Regions from separate parts of the Janthinobacterium sp. SUN033 genome, predicted to be linked through region 3. Evidence: predicted binding sites of a transcription regulator. Region 3 holds the regulator's gene; each other region holds the start of a gene.

Region 1 (3,642 bases), on a different contig from region 3:
GGCGGAGGCCGCTTCGCAAGGTAGTGCCATGTGCGGGGCCAACAGGGCCGGCTGCGTTTGCCCGCATGATACCAGCTACCGGGCCGCCGCCAAAGTCGCCGCCCCCCTGGCAGGCAGGCCGAAGCGTGGATTTTCTTTGTTCTTGCGCAAGGAAACGTTCGATTTCGTGCCGCTTCGACTAGAATCGCGCATTATCTTTTTGCATGACCTCGATGCCATGTCTACCGACTTTTCCCTGTATTTAGCCAGCAGCACTTACATCGACAGCGACCATCTGGCCGTGCGCGCCAGGGCGGCCGCGCTGGCGGTGGGCGCGGTGGGCGACGCCGCGATCGCGGCCCGCTGCTTTGCCTTCGTGCGCGACGAGGTCGCCCACAGCTGGGACTACCAGCGCAATCCCGTCACCTGCCGCGCTTCCGACGTCTTGCAGCATGGCACGGGCTATTGTTATGCGAAGAGCCATCTGCTGGCCGCGCTGCTGCGCGCCAACGGCATTCCTGCCGGCCTGTGCTACCAGCGCCTGGCCGTGGGCGAGGCGGGGCCGCCGTTCTGCCTGCATGGCTTGAACGCCGTGTACCTGCAGGAGTTTGGCTGGTACCGCATCGATGCGCGCGGCAACAAGCCCGGCGTCGACGCGGCGTTTGTGCCGCCACGGGAACAGCTGGCCTTTCCCGTGCTGGCGTCCGAGGAGCGCGATTTGCCGGAAATCTGGCCGGCGCCGTTGCCGCAGGTGATCGTGTCCCTGACGGGCCATGCGACGGTGCAGGATGTGGCGGCGCATCTGCCCGATGTCGAGATGCTTCCGTTGAACAAGTAATTCATAGAAAGAAACCATGAAAAAAATCCATATTGGTCTGATTGGCCTGATGCTGCTGGCCGGTTGCGGCAGCAAGGGCGAGAGCGGCGGGCAATCGAGCGCCGCGCGCCTTGATGGCAAGGAAAAAGGCAGCGAGTTTCTTGCCTATGAACATAATGTCAGCGTCGATACGCGCGAAGCGCAAGTGCGTCCCCTGTATGAAAAAGTGGTCGCCGCCTGCAAGGCCGATACGGAAAACGGCTGTCTGCTGCTCGATTCCAGCGTCGACAGCGGCCGCTACGTGCATGCGCGCATCAGCATGCGCGCCAAGCCGGCCGGCATCAAGAAGCTGGTCGCGCTGGTCGCGGCCGAAGGCGACGTCACCAGCCAGGGCACCAAGGTGGAAGACCTGGGCCGTCCGGTGCTCGACAGCAAGAAACGCCTGGAAATGCTCAAGCAATACCAGGCGCAGCTGCAAGACCTGGAAAAGCGCTCGGGCACCAACGTCGATGCCCTCATCAAGGTGACCAAGGAGCTGGCCACCGTGCAAGTGGAGCTGGAGCAGGCGACGGCCGCCAACGCGCTGTTGATGCAGCGCATCGATACGGACTTGTTGAACGTGGCCATCAGCGCTGAAGGCAAGCAATCGTTCTGGCGCCCCGTCAAGCGCGCGCTGGGCAATTTCACGGAAAACCTGTCGGAAGGCGTGGCCAACGCCATCACGGCCATGGCGTACATCCTGCCGTGGCTGCTCGCGTTCGTGCTGCTGTTCCCGCTGGGCCGCAAGGGCTGGCGCCGTTTGAAAGGCGTGCCACGCAAGAGTTGATGCGGGTTACGCACCGTTTTACGGCAATTTGAAACCTGGCTGCACAGTCCTTGTGCAGCCAGGTTTTTTTTCGTGCGGCGAGCGCCGCTTGCACCATGGCGGACGCCTGCCGGTGCTGGCATGCATTCTGCTTTAACAACATAGCAGACCCAGCTCGACCCCCACGAACCTATCACAGGAGTCCCCATGACACGACGCATCATCCTGAAAGCGGCCGCCGCCGGCGCACTGGCCCTGGCCATGTCCACCACCATGCAGGCAGCCTTGGCCGCCGATACGATCAAGGTGGGCATTTTGCACTCCCTGTCGGGCACCATGGCCATTTCCGAAACGTCGCTCAAGGATGTGGCGCTGATGACGATTGCCGAAATCAATGCCAAGGGCGGCGTGCTGGGCAAGAAGCTGGAAGCCGTCGTCGTCGATCCCGCATCGAACTGGCCCTTGTTCGCGGAAAAAGCGCGCCAGCTGGTGGCGCAGGATAAGGTGGCTGTCGTGTTCGGCTGCTGGACGTCCGTGTCGCGCAAATCCGTGTTGCCCGTGTTCAAGGAACTCAACAGCCTGCTGTTTTACCCGGTGCAATACGAGGGCGAGGAGCTGGAAAAGAATGTGTTCTATACGGGCGCCGCGCCGAACCAGCAGGCGATTCCCGCCGTGGAATACCTGATGAGCAAGGATGGCGGCGGCGCCAAGCGCTTCGTGCTGCTGGGCACGGATTACGTGTATCCGCGCACCACCAACAAGATCCTGCGCGCCTTTCTGAAAAGCAAAGGTGTCAAGGACAGCGATATCAGCGAGGTCTACACGCCGTTCGGCCACGCCGACTATCAAACCATCGTCGCCAACATCAAGAAGTTTTCCACGGGCGGCAAGACGGCCGTCATTTCCACCATCAATGGCGATTCCAACGTGCCGTTCTACAAGGAACTGGGCAATGCGGGCTTGAAAGCCACGGACGTGCCCGTCGTCGCGTTTTCCGTGGGCGAGGAAGAGTTGCGCGGCATCGATACCAAGCCGCTGCTCGGTCACCTGGCGGCATGGAATTATTTTGAATCCGTCAAGAATCCCGTCAACACGGCCTTCATCAAGCAGTGGAAGGCGTATGCGGTGGCGCAAAAGCTGCCGAACGCGGGTTCGGTCGTGACGAACGACCCGATGGAAGCGACGTATGTCGGCATCCACATGTGGGCGCAAGCCGTGGAAAAGGCGAAATCGACGGAGACGGACAAGGTGATCGCCGCCATGGCGGGCCAGAGCGTCAAGGCGCCATCGGGATTTACCCTGACCATGGATGCCACGAATCACCATTTGCACAAGCCCGTGATGATCGGCGAAATCAAGGCTGATGGGCAATTCAATGTCGTGTGGAAAACCAAGGAAGCAATACGCGCCCAGCCGTGGAGCCCGTTTATCAAGGGCAATGAGGGCAAGCAAAAGCTGTAAAAGCCACGCCGGCGCCATCGGGCATGCGTCCGGTGGCGCCGACCATCAACGCTTTCCCGGGATATCAATGAGGCTATTCACATCGCTGCTGGTCTTCGCCTGCCTGTGCCTGTCGTCCATGGCGCAGGCCGCCATCCCTCCCGACCTGCTCAAGCCGCTGGCCGGCGACGACCCTGACGCCCGTGTCGCCGCCGTCGCGCAGATCGCCGCCCTTGCCACGCCCGAGGCCGCCCGTGTGCTGCAAGCCTTGCAGGATGACGCGTTGTACGCCACGCCCGACGGCAAGGTGTATATCGTCGACGGCGAGCAGGCGCTTGACCCGGCGCTCGGCAAGAGCGTGCCGCTGCCGGACGGCATCGATGGCGTGATGGTAAACAACCGCTTGCGCTCGGCCGTGGCAGGCGCCTTGTCGGGGCTGAAACTGCTGGCGCCGGAACGGGCCGAACGGCTGGCGGCCGCGCAAGCGTTGCAAAAGGCGGTTGATCCCGCGCAGCTTCCCTTGATCCGCGCGGCGCTGGCGCAGGAAAACGATGCTGAAATTACACAGATTTTGCAGGTGCTGATCGCCAGCGCCAACCTG
Region 2 (3,642 bases), 250 kb from region 3:
TGCTGCACGCGCAGCGGGGCGAGCACGATGCGGCGATCGCCCAGTGGCTGGCCCTGACGCAGGAAGCCGGCGCGCCGCAGCCGCAACAGGCGTATCTGTTCAGCAATCTCGGTCGCGCCTACTATTTGCGTGGGCGCGATGCGCAAGCGTTGACTGCGCTGGAACAGGCGTGTCTGCTCGATCCGCTCAACGCGCTGGCCTGGCAGCACCTGGCGCAAGTGCTCGAACGGCTGGGACAGCACGCGCGCGCGGCCGTCATGCGGCGCCAGGCGCAGAGCCTGCAGGAACATGATTTACGGAGCGACATGGCTGTCTTGCGCAACGCGGCGCCGCCGCCGGGCGTGCCCGTGGCCGCGCCGCTGCCGGATGCGCCCGCCATGGCGCGCATCGAGATCACGCAAAGCGACGGCATGGCCCGCTTGCAGCGCGTGCCGGCCGCCGTGCGCAGCGTGCCCGCTGTCACGGCCGGGCGGTCCATGCCGGCCGCTGCCGTGCCCCGTCCGCGCCTGGAAATTGTGAATGGCAACGGCGTGCCTGGCCTGGCCGCCGCCCTGGCGCGCAGCCTGGCCGGCGCTCCCGTGCAGGTGGTGCGCCTGGCCAATGAAACCGGCTTCCAGGTGGCGCGCACGCGCGTCGAGTACCGGCCCGCGCAGGAGCAGGCGGCGCGCCAGCTGGCGCGTCAGTTGGGAACGCAGGTGCAAACCCCAGTAGAAACCCAGGCCGGCGACTGCCCCGCCAGCGAGCTGCGCCTGGTACTGGGGCGCGACTTGAGCGATCCGGCCATGCTGCACCGTTATTATCTGCAGCAATTGCAGCTGGCGCGCCAGGCGCTGGCGCGGCTCGGTTAAAACGTCTTGAGCGGCACAGAAAACGCGGCGCCTTGGCGGGCGCCGCGTGTTTTTCATGCTGCGGATGATTACGGCTGGCGGCGCCGCGTAAAAGCCAGGGCCGCCAAGCCCATGCCCAGCAGGAACAGCGTGCCCGGCTCCGGTACCGCAAGCGGCGGATCGATGACGACGATATCGGTGCGCGTGGACTTGGAAAAATTCAAGGTATAGCTGCCGGCCGGCAGGGCGAAATTCGAGGTCAGGGAAAACATCGCGAAGCCATTCGTGAAGGCGCGTCCGGTGGCGGGGTCGTTGGTGCCGGCCGTCATGTTCAGGCTGAACGGGTCGAGGCTGCCGGCGCCATGGTTGCCATTGATGTCGCTGCCATTGTTGGCATCGCCATCGGGTGCGAACTGGAAGATTACGCCATCGGCATTCGCGTGCGACAGGCAGCCGGCGGGGCTGGAACTGTTGCACGAGATATTGAAGATATCCATGATCGACACGTTCGACTTGTCGCCCATGGTCGTCACGCTGGTGCGCAGGTCGCGCCGTCCCATGAAGCTGAAGGTGATGAAGCCGGCGCTCGACAGGGTCAGGTTGACGGAGCCGGTCAGCGTGTCGCCGGCCGTGGCCGTGGCGGCGCCGATCGTGTTGCGCTGTGCTTCCGCCACGGCGCTCACGCTGGCGCCGCCATTGAGCATGTTGCCGAAGGCATGCGCATCGCCGCGGGCAAATTCCAGGGTGGAACTGGGGCTGGGTGCATAGTGGTTTTGCGGCAAGCCGCTGCAGCCGCCGCCCGAGCACACTTGCGGCACGTCGGCGTTGGCGGCCGGGCCCGTATTGACGGCGCGCGGATTGACGGCCACGCCGCCTTCGAAAAAAGCGCTGTCGCTGGCATTGCGGTTGGCGCCGGCCAGCGACAGCGCGCCGGCGCTGGTGGTGATGCGGAAATTGTTCAACTCATTGACGGCCAGGCCGTACGCGCCGGCCTGTGCCTGGCCGCTGGCCAGCAGGCTCGCCGCCGCCAGTGCGCCCAGCCAGCCCAGGGTCTTGCTTCGTGTGTGATCAACGTTCATCGCAGCCTCTTGTCGTGGTCAGTCTCGGAAAATCCGGGGGACAAAGAATCCAGAATGACTTGCCTGGATTCATCTCGTAGACAGGGATAAGCAGCTTGCGTGCCACACAAAAATATCACAAGAAATCAAGTGCTTGCACAAAGCGGACTGAGCTGGATGAAGTGAAGTGTAAGAAAGGCCGACGCCGCTTGGCGGGCGCCGTCGGCCAGCCTCAGGTACCCCGGTGATAGCCCAGGTGGCCGCCCGAATTGCGTGCGCAGCCGCAACCGATGCGCGCCACTTCCTCGCCTTCCGTCAATTTCCAGTTGGTAATCGTTGTGTGATTCCAGTCGATGTCGCTTTTCTTGACAGGTTTGACCGTCAAGATGCGTGCTTCCGCATCCGTGTACTCCATCAGCTCTTCGTCGTCGGCGATGTCGAAATGGCGGTGGATCAGGGAAATGCCGAAGCGGTCGAGCGCGCCGTAGCTTTGCAGCACGTCGCGCAGCTCGCGAAAGCAGGCGAGATCGTCGGGCAGCAGCGGATTGACGGCGGAAATATCGGCGACGGGTTGCCATTGCATGGCGTGGATGTTCAGGCTGTGCATGATAGGCTCCTGTGCCCCATGATGATAGGCCCAGGCTGCCGGAGGGGCGCCGGCACGCCTGGCGAAATGCCCATCGTGGACGCAAAGCCGCTGCGGCGCTTGCGCCGTATCAAAGGTGCGGCACATCGCCTCTCGTCCGATCATTGCCCGGTAAAATAGGCCATGGCAAACAAAACCCCCACCTTCCCCGGCGCGCGCACGGGCCGCGGCCAGGTCCTGGCCGTGCTGCTGTCGAATAGCGACCAGTCCGGCGCCGAACCGCTGCAAGGCCGCGTCTCGCTGGCCGCCATCGTCAAGGCATTGAAACGCAAATATCACTGGCCGATCGAGACGCACAGTTTTCCAGCCAACACGCAGGATGGCCGCGCCAGCTGGGCGACCGTCTACAGCTTGCCGGACAAGGTCATCGAGACGGCGCTGGAGGCCGGCGGCCGGGAGTGGCTGGAGAGCCGGGGAGCGGCCGGGCGGCGCTGAGCGCGCCGCTTGCTTCACTCGATCCCTTTATTCGAGCCGGAAGCCGACCTTGAGCGTGACCTGGAAGTGCGCCACCTTGCCATCGACGATATGGCCGCGCGAATCGGTCACTTCATACCAGTCCATGTGCTTGACCGTCAGCGCCGCCTTGGCAATGGCATCGCGTATCGCCTGATCGCTGCTCTCGGTCGACGTGCCGACCAGTTCGATCAACTTGTAAGTGTGTGCGGACATGATATTTCCCCAGGTAGGCAAGCCAGACATCGGGAGCCTGCTTTGCGCAAGCACGTGCTCATCTTGCGCCTAAATGTGCTGATAGTCATTGCGCGGTGCAGCAATGCGCATGCGAGGCTGGCGAAGGCCTGCATAAAGCTGGTGCATTGCTTATGATCAACGCTGCGGCTTTAGCTTTTGAGTGAGTTATAGCCGGCTTAGCGTCAGCCGCTGCCAGGATGTGTCTTGATAGCGAAGAGGTATCTACGTAACTTCAGGACGTGGTGTGAGCAGGTTAGGGCAAGAAGTACGCAACTCATCGGCATACGAGTACAGGCAGCTCAGTGCATGCTCTTCTGTTCGTCCCGGACCAAACGCAACCCGTAGGACACCATCGCATGCGCTTCCAGCATTTAATTTAGCCGATAAGGCTGCAAACCCGCTGTTATGCATTAAACCAATG
Region 3 (3,642 bases):
GAAAGAAATAATGGAAAATACACGTTGCGGCAGCACCCTGATCGTTCGCGGGCTGCAAAAAACCTATGGCAAGCGGCAAGTCGTGCATGATGTTTCGCTGCAAGTCGAATGCGGCGAAGTGGTGGGCTTGCTGGGCCCGAACGGCGCCGGCAAGACCACCTCGTTCTACATGATCGTCGGCCTGGTGCCGTCCGATGGCGGCAGCATCGATATCAGCGGCGTGGATATCTCCAGCCTGCCGATCCACCGCCGCGCGCAGATGGGCCTGTCCTACCTGCCGCAGGAAGCGTCCGTCTTCCGCAAGCTGACGGTGGAAGACAATATCCGCGCCGTGCTGGAAATCCAGACCGTCGAAGGCCGTCCGCTGACGAAGGCCGAGATCGAGGAGCGGCTGGATAAATTGCTGGCCGACTTGCAGATTGAAAAGCTGCGCGAGAACCAGGCGCTGTCCCTGTCCGGTGGCGAACGCCGCCGCGTGGAAATCGCCCGCGCGCTGGCCACCGATCCCCGTTTCGTGCTGCTCGACGAGCCGTTCGCCGGCGTCGATCCGATCGCCGTGATCGAGATCCAGCGCATCGTGCGTTTCTTGAAGGAGCGCAATATCGGCGTGCTGATTACCGATCATAATGTGCGTGAGACGCTGGGTATTTGCGACCGCGCCTACATCATCAACCAGGGCTCGGTGCTGGCGTCGGGACGCCCCGACGACATCATTGCGAACGAGTCGGTACGCCGGGTCTATCTGGGCGAACACTTCCGCATGTAAGCCAATGAAACAATCATTGCAGCTGCGCACTTCGCAGCACCTGGCACTGACGCCGCAGTTGCAGCAATCGATACGCCTGTTGCAATTGTCTACCCTGGAATTGCACCAGGAACTCGAGCAATTGCTGACGGACAATCCCTTGCTCGAACGCCTCGACGATCCGCTCGACCGCTCGCTGCGCCTGCTGTCCGACGGGGCCTTGAGCTCCACGGCCGCACCGGCCGAAGCGCCGCCCCAGCCACCAGGCCAGGAGGCGCCCGCAGCGCCGGCCGAAGCGGAAGCGTTTGACGGCGAGGGGGGCGACAGCCCGGCCGCCGCGGATGGCGGCGACAGCGACTGGAGTGAGGCGAGCCGGGGCAAGGCGCCCGACGACGAAGATTCGCGTCCGCAATTGGAGGCCCATCACTGCACTCTGCGCGAACACCTGATGGAGCAGATGCGCGTGACGGTGCTCGAATTGCGCGACCGCGCGCTGGTCGAGCTGATCATCGACGCGCTCGACGACAATGGCTACCTGGAAGAGTCGCTCGACGACATCCTGGCGCGCCTGCCGGAAGAGCTGGAAATCGACGCCGACGAGATGCGCACGGCCTTGTCGCTGCTGCAAAGTTTCGATCCGCCGGGCGTGGGCGCGCGCAACGCGTCCGAATGCCTGGCTCTGCAAATCAAGCGCTTGCCGCACATCGCCATGGTGACGCGGCGCATGGCCCTCGTGATCGTGGAAAAGCACCTGGCCTGGTTTGCCCAGCGCGATTTCAACAAGCTGAAAAAAGCCCTCGATTGCGACGATGAAGACTTGCGCGAAGCGCAGACGGTGATTCGCCAGTGCAATCCGCATCCGGGCGCCGTGTTCGCCTCGGACGTGTCCGATTACGTGGTGCCCGACGTCGTCGTCAAGCGCGCGCGCAATGGCTGGCAAGTCACCCTGAACAACGACGTCATGCCGCGCCTGCGCGTCAACGCCATGTACGCCAACTTGCTCAAGCAGGGCAAGGGGGAGGGCGCCATGGGCGCACAGTTGCAGGAAGCCAAGTGGCTGATCAAGAATATGCGCCAGCGCTTCGACACGATCCTGCGCGTGGCGCAGGCGATAGTAGAAAGACAAAAGAACTTTTTCTCGCATGGGGCCGTTGCCATGCGCCCCCTTGTGCTCCGTGAAATAGCTGATACACTGGGTTTACACGAGAGTACTATCTCGCGGGTAACAACTCAAAAGTACATGCTGACCCCGCACGGCATGTTCGAGTTGAAATATTTCTTTGGTAGCCACGTCGCCACCGAAGCGGGGGGCGAAGCGTCATCGACGGCGATACGGGCATTGATCGTGCAACTGACAGGAGCAGAAGACCCTAAAAATCCTTTATCCGACAGTAAGATTGCGGACATGCTGGGGGAACAAGGCATGGTGATTGCGCGACGTACTGTTGCCAAATACCGGGAAGCATTAAAAATTCCGCCAGTGAGCCTGCGTAAGTGTTTGTAAGTTTTTTTCGGTTCCTCTGCGGGCCGGATAGGATGGACCGCACGAACCCGATCATCTTTAGGAGTGTGTATGAATCTCACCATCAGCGGACATCATCTCGAAGTGACACCAGCCATCCGTGAATACGTACAAACGAAGCTGGAGCGCGTGAAACGTCATTTCGATCAAGTCATCGATATCGCCGTGATTCTGACCGTGGATAACCTCAAAGAGAAAGAAAAACGTCAAAAGGCTGAAGTCAACCTGCGTTTGAGCGGCAAGACTGTCTATGTGGAAAGCTTGGCGCACGACCTGTACGCCGCGATCGATACCCTGATCGACAAGCTCGATAGGCAAGTGATGAAATACAAAACCAAAGTGCAAGGGCACGGTAAAGAGGCGATCAAGCATCTGCCAGACAACTCCGAGGAAGAAGCCGTCGTCGCCGTCTAAGGCCACCCGCTTCCAGCAGTTGTGATCAACTAAGGGCGCACATTGCGCCCTTTTTTGCGCCCAGCGGAACGCAATGTTCCCCGCGCAGGCATTAGAATATTCGCACTTTCACTTCTTTCCTGCCTGCCATGAGCGACTTCGTCCAGACTTCCATCCGCAACCGCACCGGGCACATCGTGCTTGACCGTCCGAAAGCCTTGAATTCCCTGTCGCTGGAGATGGTGCGCGCCCTGAGCGCGGCCCTGCTGGCCTGGCGCGACGATCCGCAGGTGGACGCCGTCGTGATCCGCTCCAGCAGCGACAAGGCCCTGTGCGCCGGCGGCGACATCCGTTTCTTTTACGATGCGGGTCTGGCCACGCCGCAAGGCGGCAGCGCCCTGCTGGAAGATTTCTTCACGGAAGAATATGCTTTAAATCATTTAATTCATTTCTACCCGAAACCGTATATCGCCGTGATGGATGGCGTGGTGATGGGCGGCGGCATGGGCGTGGCGCAAGCCGGGCCAGGCAACCGCTTGCGCATCGTGACGGGCCGCACGCGCATGGCCATGCCGGAAGTCAATATCGGCCTGTTTCCGGACGTGGGCGGCAGTTATTTCCTGTCCCGCCTGGCCGGCCAGCTGGGCCTGTACCTGGGCTTGACGGGCTTGACGATCAACGCGGCCGACGCCCTGTACACGGGCCTGGCCGATGTCTACCTGCCCGAAGCGCAGATGGGGGCGCTGCTGGACCTGTTTCAATCGACGCCGGGCGAGGCCTTGCCTGTGGCCATCAAGGCGCTGGCGGCGCCATTCCAGGCCGAGGCGGGGGTATCTCCCCTGGCCACGGCGCGCGCGGCGCTGGACCGCCATTTCAGCGCCGGCTCCGTGGCGGCCATCATGGCTTCGCTGGCGCAGGACGACGGCGCGTTCGCCACCAAGGCGCTGGCGGCCATGCGCCTGCGTTCGCCCTTGATGATGTC
Region 4 (3,642 bases), on a different contig from region 3:
AGTTCCATCAGCAGACGTTTGACGGCTGGATCGCGCAAGCGCTGGCGGCGGCGAAAAAGTAAGTTTGCGGCTGAGACAGGCGTAAAAAAAGTGGCTACCGATTTGGTAGCCACTTTTGCATTTTCAGCCTGTTTTTGTGGTTTTTGGTGAGTTTTCAGCCGTTTTCGGCCCATTTCTCTGCAAAACAGGCGTTTTCAGGTTTAATCCTTCAAGTCTTCGATCAGGTCGATGTATTGCTGTTGCGCCTCTTCCTTCGAGGTGCCGGCCAGGGCCGCCCAGGCGTCGAACTTGGCGCGGTTGACGAAGTCGGTCATGCCAGGACGCTCGCCCGTGGCGTCGCCGCTCGACGCTTGCTTGAACAAGGCGTAGATTTTCAACAAGGTCATATTGTCCGGACGCTCGGACAGGGTCTTGGAATCGAGCTGCGCTTGTTCGAATTGCTCTTGTAAACTCATGATGGCTCCTGTGTGCTGATGGAATCGCTGGAAAAGTGCGGCAGGCCCGGCGGAGTGGCCACCGTGCGTGCTGCAGTGCCTGACATCATAGTGAAAAAAGCGCGCCGTGCATTAGAGGACACACTCAAAACAAAAACGCCGCCGCTGCGTGAACAGGGGCGGCGTCCGTACAGTCGCTTGAGCGCTGCGGAGTCGGTGCTTATACGCCCAGCAGTTCGACGTCGAAAATCAGGGTGGCGTTCGGAGGAATCACGCCGCCGGCGCCGCGTGCGCCATAGCCCAGTGCTGCCGGGATGATCAGCTGGCGCTTGCCGCCCACTTTCATGCCTTGCACGCCTTCGTCCCAGCCTTGAATGACGCGGCCGGCGCCCAGCGGGAATTCGAATGGATCGTTGCGGTCCTTGCTCGAGTCAAATTTCGCGCCGGCGCTGCCGTCGTCGTTTTGCAGCCAGCCCGTGTAATGCACGACAACATTGTTGCCGGCTTGCGCTTCAGCGCCTTCGCCAACGGTGGTGTCGATGTATTGCAGGCCGGAAGCGGTAGTGGTGGTGGTCATGATTATCCTTGTGTAGGCGATGAAAGCTTCAGATTGTAGAGCAATGAGTTGCAAAGCGCCATTCCAGGCCTGGCACGGGGAAAAAACGGAAATTACGGCGATGTGTGGCTGCCGGCAGCATTTAAGGGGGGATTTCACACAATAAATACAGTGTTCCACGTAAAATGCATGTTTTGTATTTAACAGTGATTTTTGCCATGTTCCGCAGTCTACGCCGCCTTGTTTTTTCCTCGCTGTGCCTGGTTTCCGCAATATCGACGGCGCAAGCCGAAGTGGTGGTGGTGCTCAATTCCCGTGATGCTACGGTGCAACTGCTGGACCAGAAAACCTATGCTCCCCTGTCCACCTTTGCCGTCGGCAAGGAACCGCACCATCTGATGGAAACGCCGGACGGCAAGTCGCTGATCGTCGCCAGTTCCGTTGGCAACGAGCTGATTTTCCTCGACCCCGTGTCGGGCCAGATCCAGCGCCGCATCAGCAACATCCTCGACCCGTACCAGATCGGCTTTTCGCCGGACCAGAAATGGTTCATCTCGAACTCCTTGCGCCTGGACCGTATCGACCTGTACCGCTATGACGGCAAGAACCTGACCCTGGCCAAGCGCATCCCGCTGCCAAAGTTGCCCAGCCATATGGCGTTCACGGCCGACAGCACCATGGCTTTCATTACGCAGCAGGGCAGCAACCAGGTCAGCGCCATCGACCTGGCCACGCAAACGGTGAAATGGACCATGCCCGTCGGCCCGGCGCCAGCCGGCATCACGATGACGCCCGATGGCAAGCATTTGCTGGTGGGCATTATGGGCAGCGATTACGTGGAAGTGATCGACTGGCGCACGCAAAAGACCGTCAAGCGCATCAAGGCGGGCGCCGGCACGCACAATTTCCGCGCGCTGGGCGACAACCGCATGACGTTCGTCTCGAACCGCGTGTCGAACACCATCAACATCATCGACCAGCAAACCCTGGAAAACGTGGGCACCATCAATGTGCCGGGCGGCCCCGATTGCATGGAAATCACGCCGGACGGCAAGACCATGTGGGTAACGTTGCGCTGGATCAAGAAAGTGGCCGTGATCGACTTGACCACGCGCAAGGTGATCAAGACCATACCGGTGGGCCGCTCGCCCCATGGCGTGTACTTCGCCACCCACTCGCCGCGCATGTGATGAGCAGGTGATGATGAAACGCTTCATTTTCGCGGGCCACGCGCCCGCCATGCTGCTGTGCGCCAGCGCCATGCTGTCGCCCGCGCATGCCGCCGCACCTGCTGCCGTACCTGCCGCCGTATCTGCTGCCCCAGCCGCATCTGCAGCTGCATCTTTAGCGCCAGCCGCCTGCAGGGGTACCATCTACATGACCTTCGACACGGGCAGCCAGTCGCAAGCGCAGCTGATCGCCGACGTGCTCAACAAACGTCATGTGAAGGCAACCTTCTTCCTGGCCAATGAAAAGACGACGCGCGGCGACTATTCGCTCGATGCCTCGTGGGCGCCGTACTGGAAAGCCCGCGTGGCCGAAGGCCATGCGTTCGGCACGCATACGTTTGACCACGTGTACTGGAAGAAGGATCTGGCCAACGGCTTGATCCAGGTCAAGCCCCAGTTCGGCAAGGATGGCGGCAAGCTGGCCTCCATCACGGATCAGCAGTTCTGCGAGGAATTGCGCCGCGTCGATACGCGCTTCCAGGAGCTGACCGGTCGCAAGCTCGACCCGTTCTGGCGCGCACCGGGCGGCTACACGTCGCCGCGCACCCTGGCGGCCGGCAGCGCCTGCGGCTACCAGCACGCGGGTTGGGCGCCGGCCGGCTATTCGGGCGATGAGCTGCCCAGCGATAAGTATCCGAACGCCACGCTGCTGAAAAAAGCCCTGGCGAACTTGCGCAGCGGCGACATTTTCATTGCGCACATGGGCATCTGGTCGCGCAAGGAGCCGTGGGCGCCGGCCAACCTGGATGCCTTGATTTCCGGCCTGCAAGACAAGGGTTTCTGCTTTGCCACCCTGCGCGAGCATCCTGCCTATGCGCAGAAGAAGGGCCAGCCATGATCGCCGCCGACATCGTCAGCTTCGTCACGCCCGTCATCGATGCCGTGGTCGACGCCTTTGGCGCGGCGCAAGGCTGGCTGTTCCAGACCATCGTGAACCCGCTCGTGTATCACCTGGGCTTTGGCGAATTCACGGAAGAAGCGTTCGAGGGCACGGAGTGGCTGCTGATCGGCCTGTGCGAACTGGTGCTGCTGTTTCTCGTGCTGCGTCCGCTCGAAGCCTTGATTCCCGCGCAAAAGATGACGGACCCGCGCGCCCGCTGGAACGATTTTCTCTATACGGTGCTGCACCGCGTCGGCCTGTTTTCCGTCGTGGTCTTCTTCACGCTCGATCCGCTGATGGATGCATTGGCGGGCGCCTTGCGCTTCGACAATATCCATCCATTGAATCTGGAATCGCTGTTGCCCGGCATCAGCCCCTTGCTCAGTTTTATCATTTATTTTGTGATACTGGACTTCGTCGATTATTGCTACCACCGGGCCTCGCACCATTTCGGCTGGTGGTGGGGCTTGCACAGCCTGCATCACAGCCAGCAAAACATGAATTTGTGGAGCGATGACCGCAACCACTTGCTCGATGACTTCC

The links. Region 3 encodes sigma-54, which starts transcription at its own class of promoters, with help from an activator protein. Its sites were predicted from a motif close to TGGCANGNAANCTGCTTT; they were not measured.
Region 1: urtA (urea ABC transporter substrate-binding protein) is a predicted target of sigma-54. The motif match lies at 1,739-1,756, and genes of this name have one in related genera.
Region 2: OX460_RS19115 (PEP-CTERM sorting domain-containing protein) is a predicted target of sigma-54. The motif match lies at 1,994-2,011, and genes of this name have one in related genera.
Region 4: OX460_RS21225 (beta-propeller fold lactonase family protein) is a predicted target of sigma-54. The motif match lies at 1,165-1,182, and genes of this name have one in related genera.

Annotation. Positions count from the first base shown of each region.
Region 1 covers NZ_JAPQNV010000001.1:162,895-166,536, forward strand. Annotated here, with positions in the region: gene OX460_RS00820 (transglutaminase family protein) at 218-817, shown strand; gene OX460_RS00825 (DUF4349 domain-containing protein) at 834-1,622, shown strand; gene urtA (urea ABC transporter substrate-binding protein) at 1,809-3,062, shown strand; gene urtB (urea ABC transporter permease subunit UrtB) at 3,130-3,642, shown strand, end outside.
Region 2 covers NZ_JAPQNV010000004.1:438,620-442,261, reverse strand. Annotated here, with positions in the region: gene OX460_RS19120 (LytR C-terminal domain-containing protein) at 1-848, shown strand, start outside; gene OX460_RS19115 (PEP-CTERM sorting domain-containing protein) at 917-1,906, opposite strand; gene OX460_RS19110 (hypothetical protein) at 2,118-2,492, opposite strand; gene OX460_RS19105 (hypothetical protein) at 2,655-2,966, shown strand; gene OX460_RS19100 (dodecin) at 2,994-3,200, opposite strand; gene OX460_RS19095 (hypothetical protein) at 3,444-3,642, opposite strand, start outside.
Region 3 covers NZ_JAPQNV010000004.1:193,207-196,848, reverse strand. Annotated here, with positions in the region: gene lptA (lipopolysaccharide transport periplasmic protein LptA) at 1-11, shown strand, start outside; gene lptB (LPS export ABC transporter ATP-binding protein) at 11-766, shown strand; gene OX460_RS17975 (RNA polymerase factor sigma-54) at 771-2,249, shown strand; gene raiA (ribosome-associated translation inhibitor RaiA) at 2,319-2,681, shown strand; gene OX460_RS17965 (enoyl-CoA hydratase/isomerase family protein) at 2,810-3,642, shown strand, end outside.
Region 4 covers NZ_JAPQNV010000005.1:114,017-117,658, forward strand. Annotated here, with positions in the region: gene proX (glycine betaine/L-proline ABC transporter substrate-binding protein ProX) at 1-62, shown strand, start outside; gene OX460_RS21215 (acyl-CoA-binding protein) at 201-455, opposite strand; gene OX460_RS21220 (FKBP-type peptidyl-prolyl cis-trans isomerase) at 655-1,011, opposite strand; gene OX460_RS21225 (beta-propeller fold lactonase family protein) at 1,209-2,180, shown strand; gene OX460_RS21230 (polysaccharide deacetylase family protein) at 2,191-3,057, shown strand; gene OX460_RS21235 (sterol desaturase family protein) at 3,054-3,642, shown strand, end outside.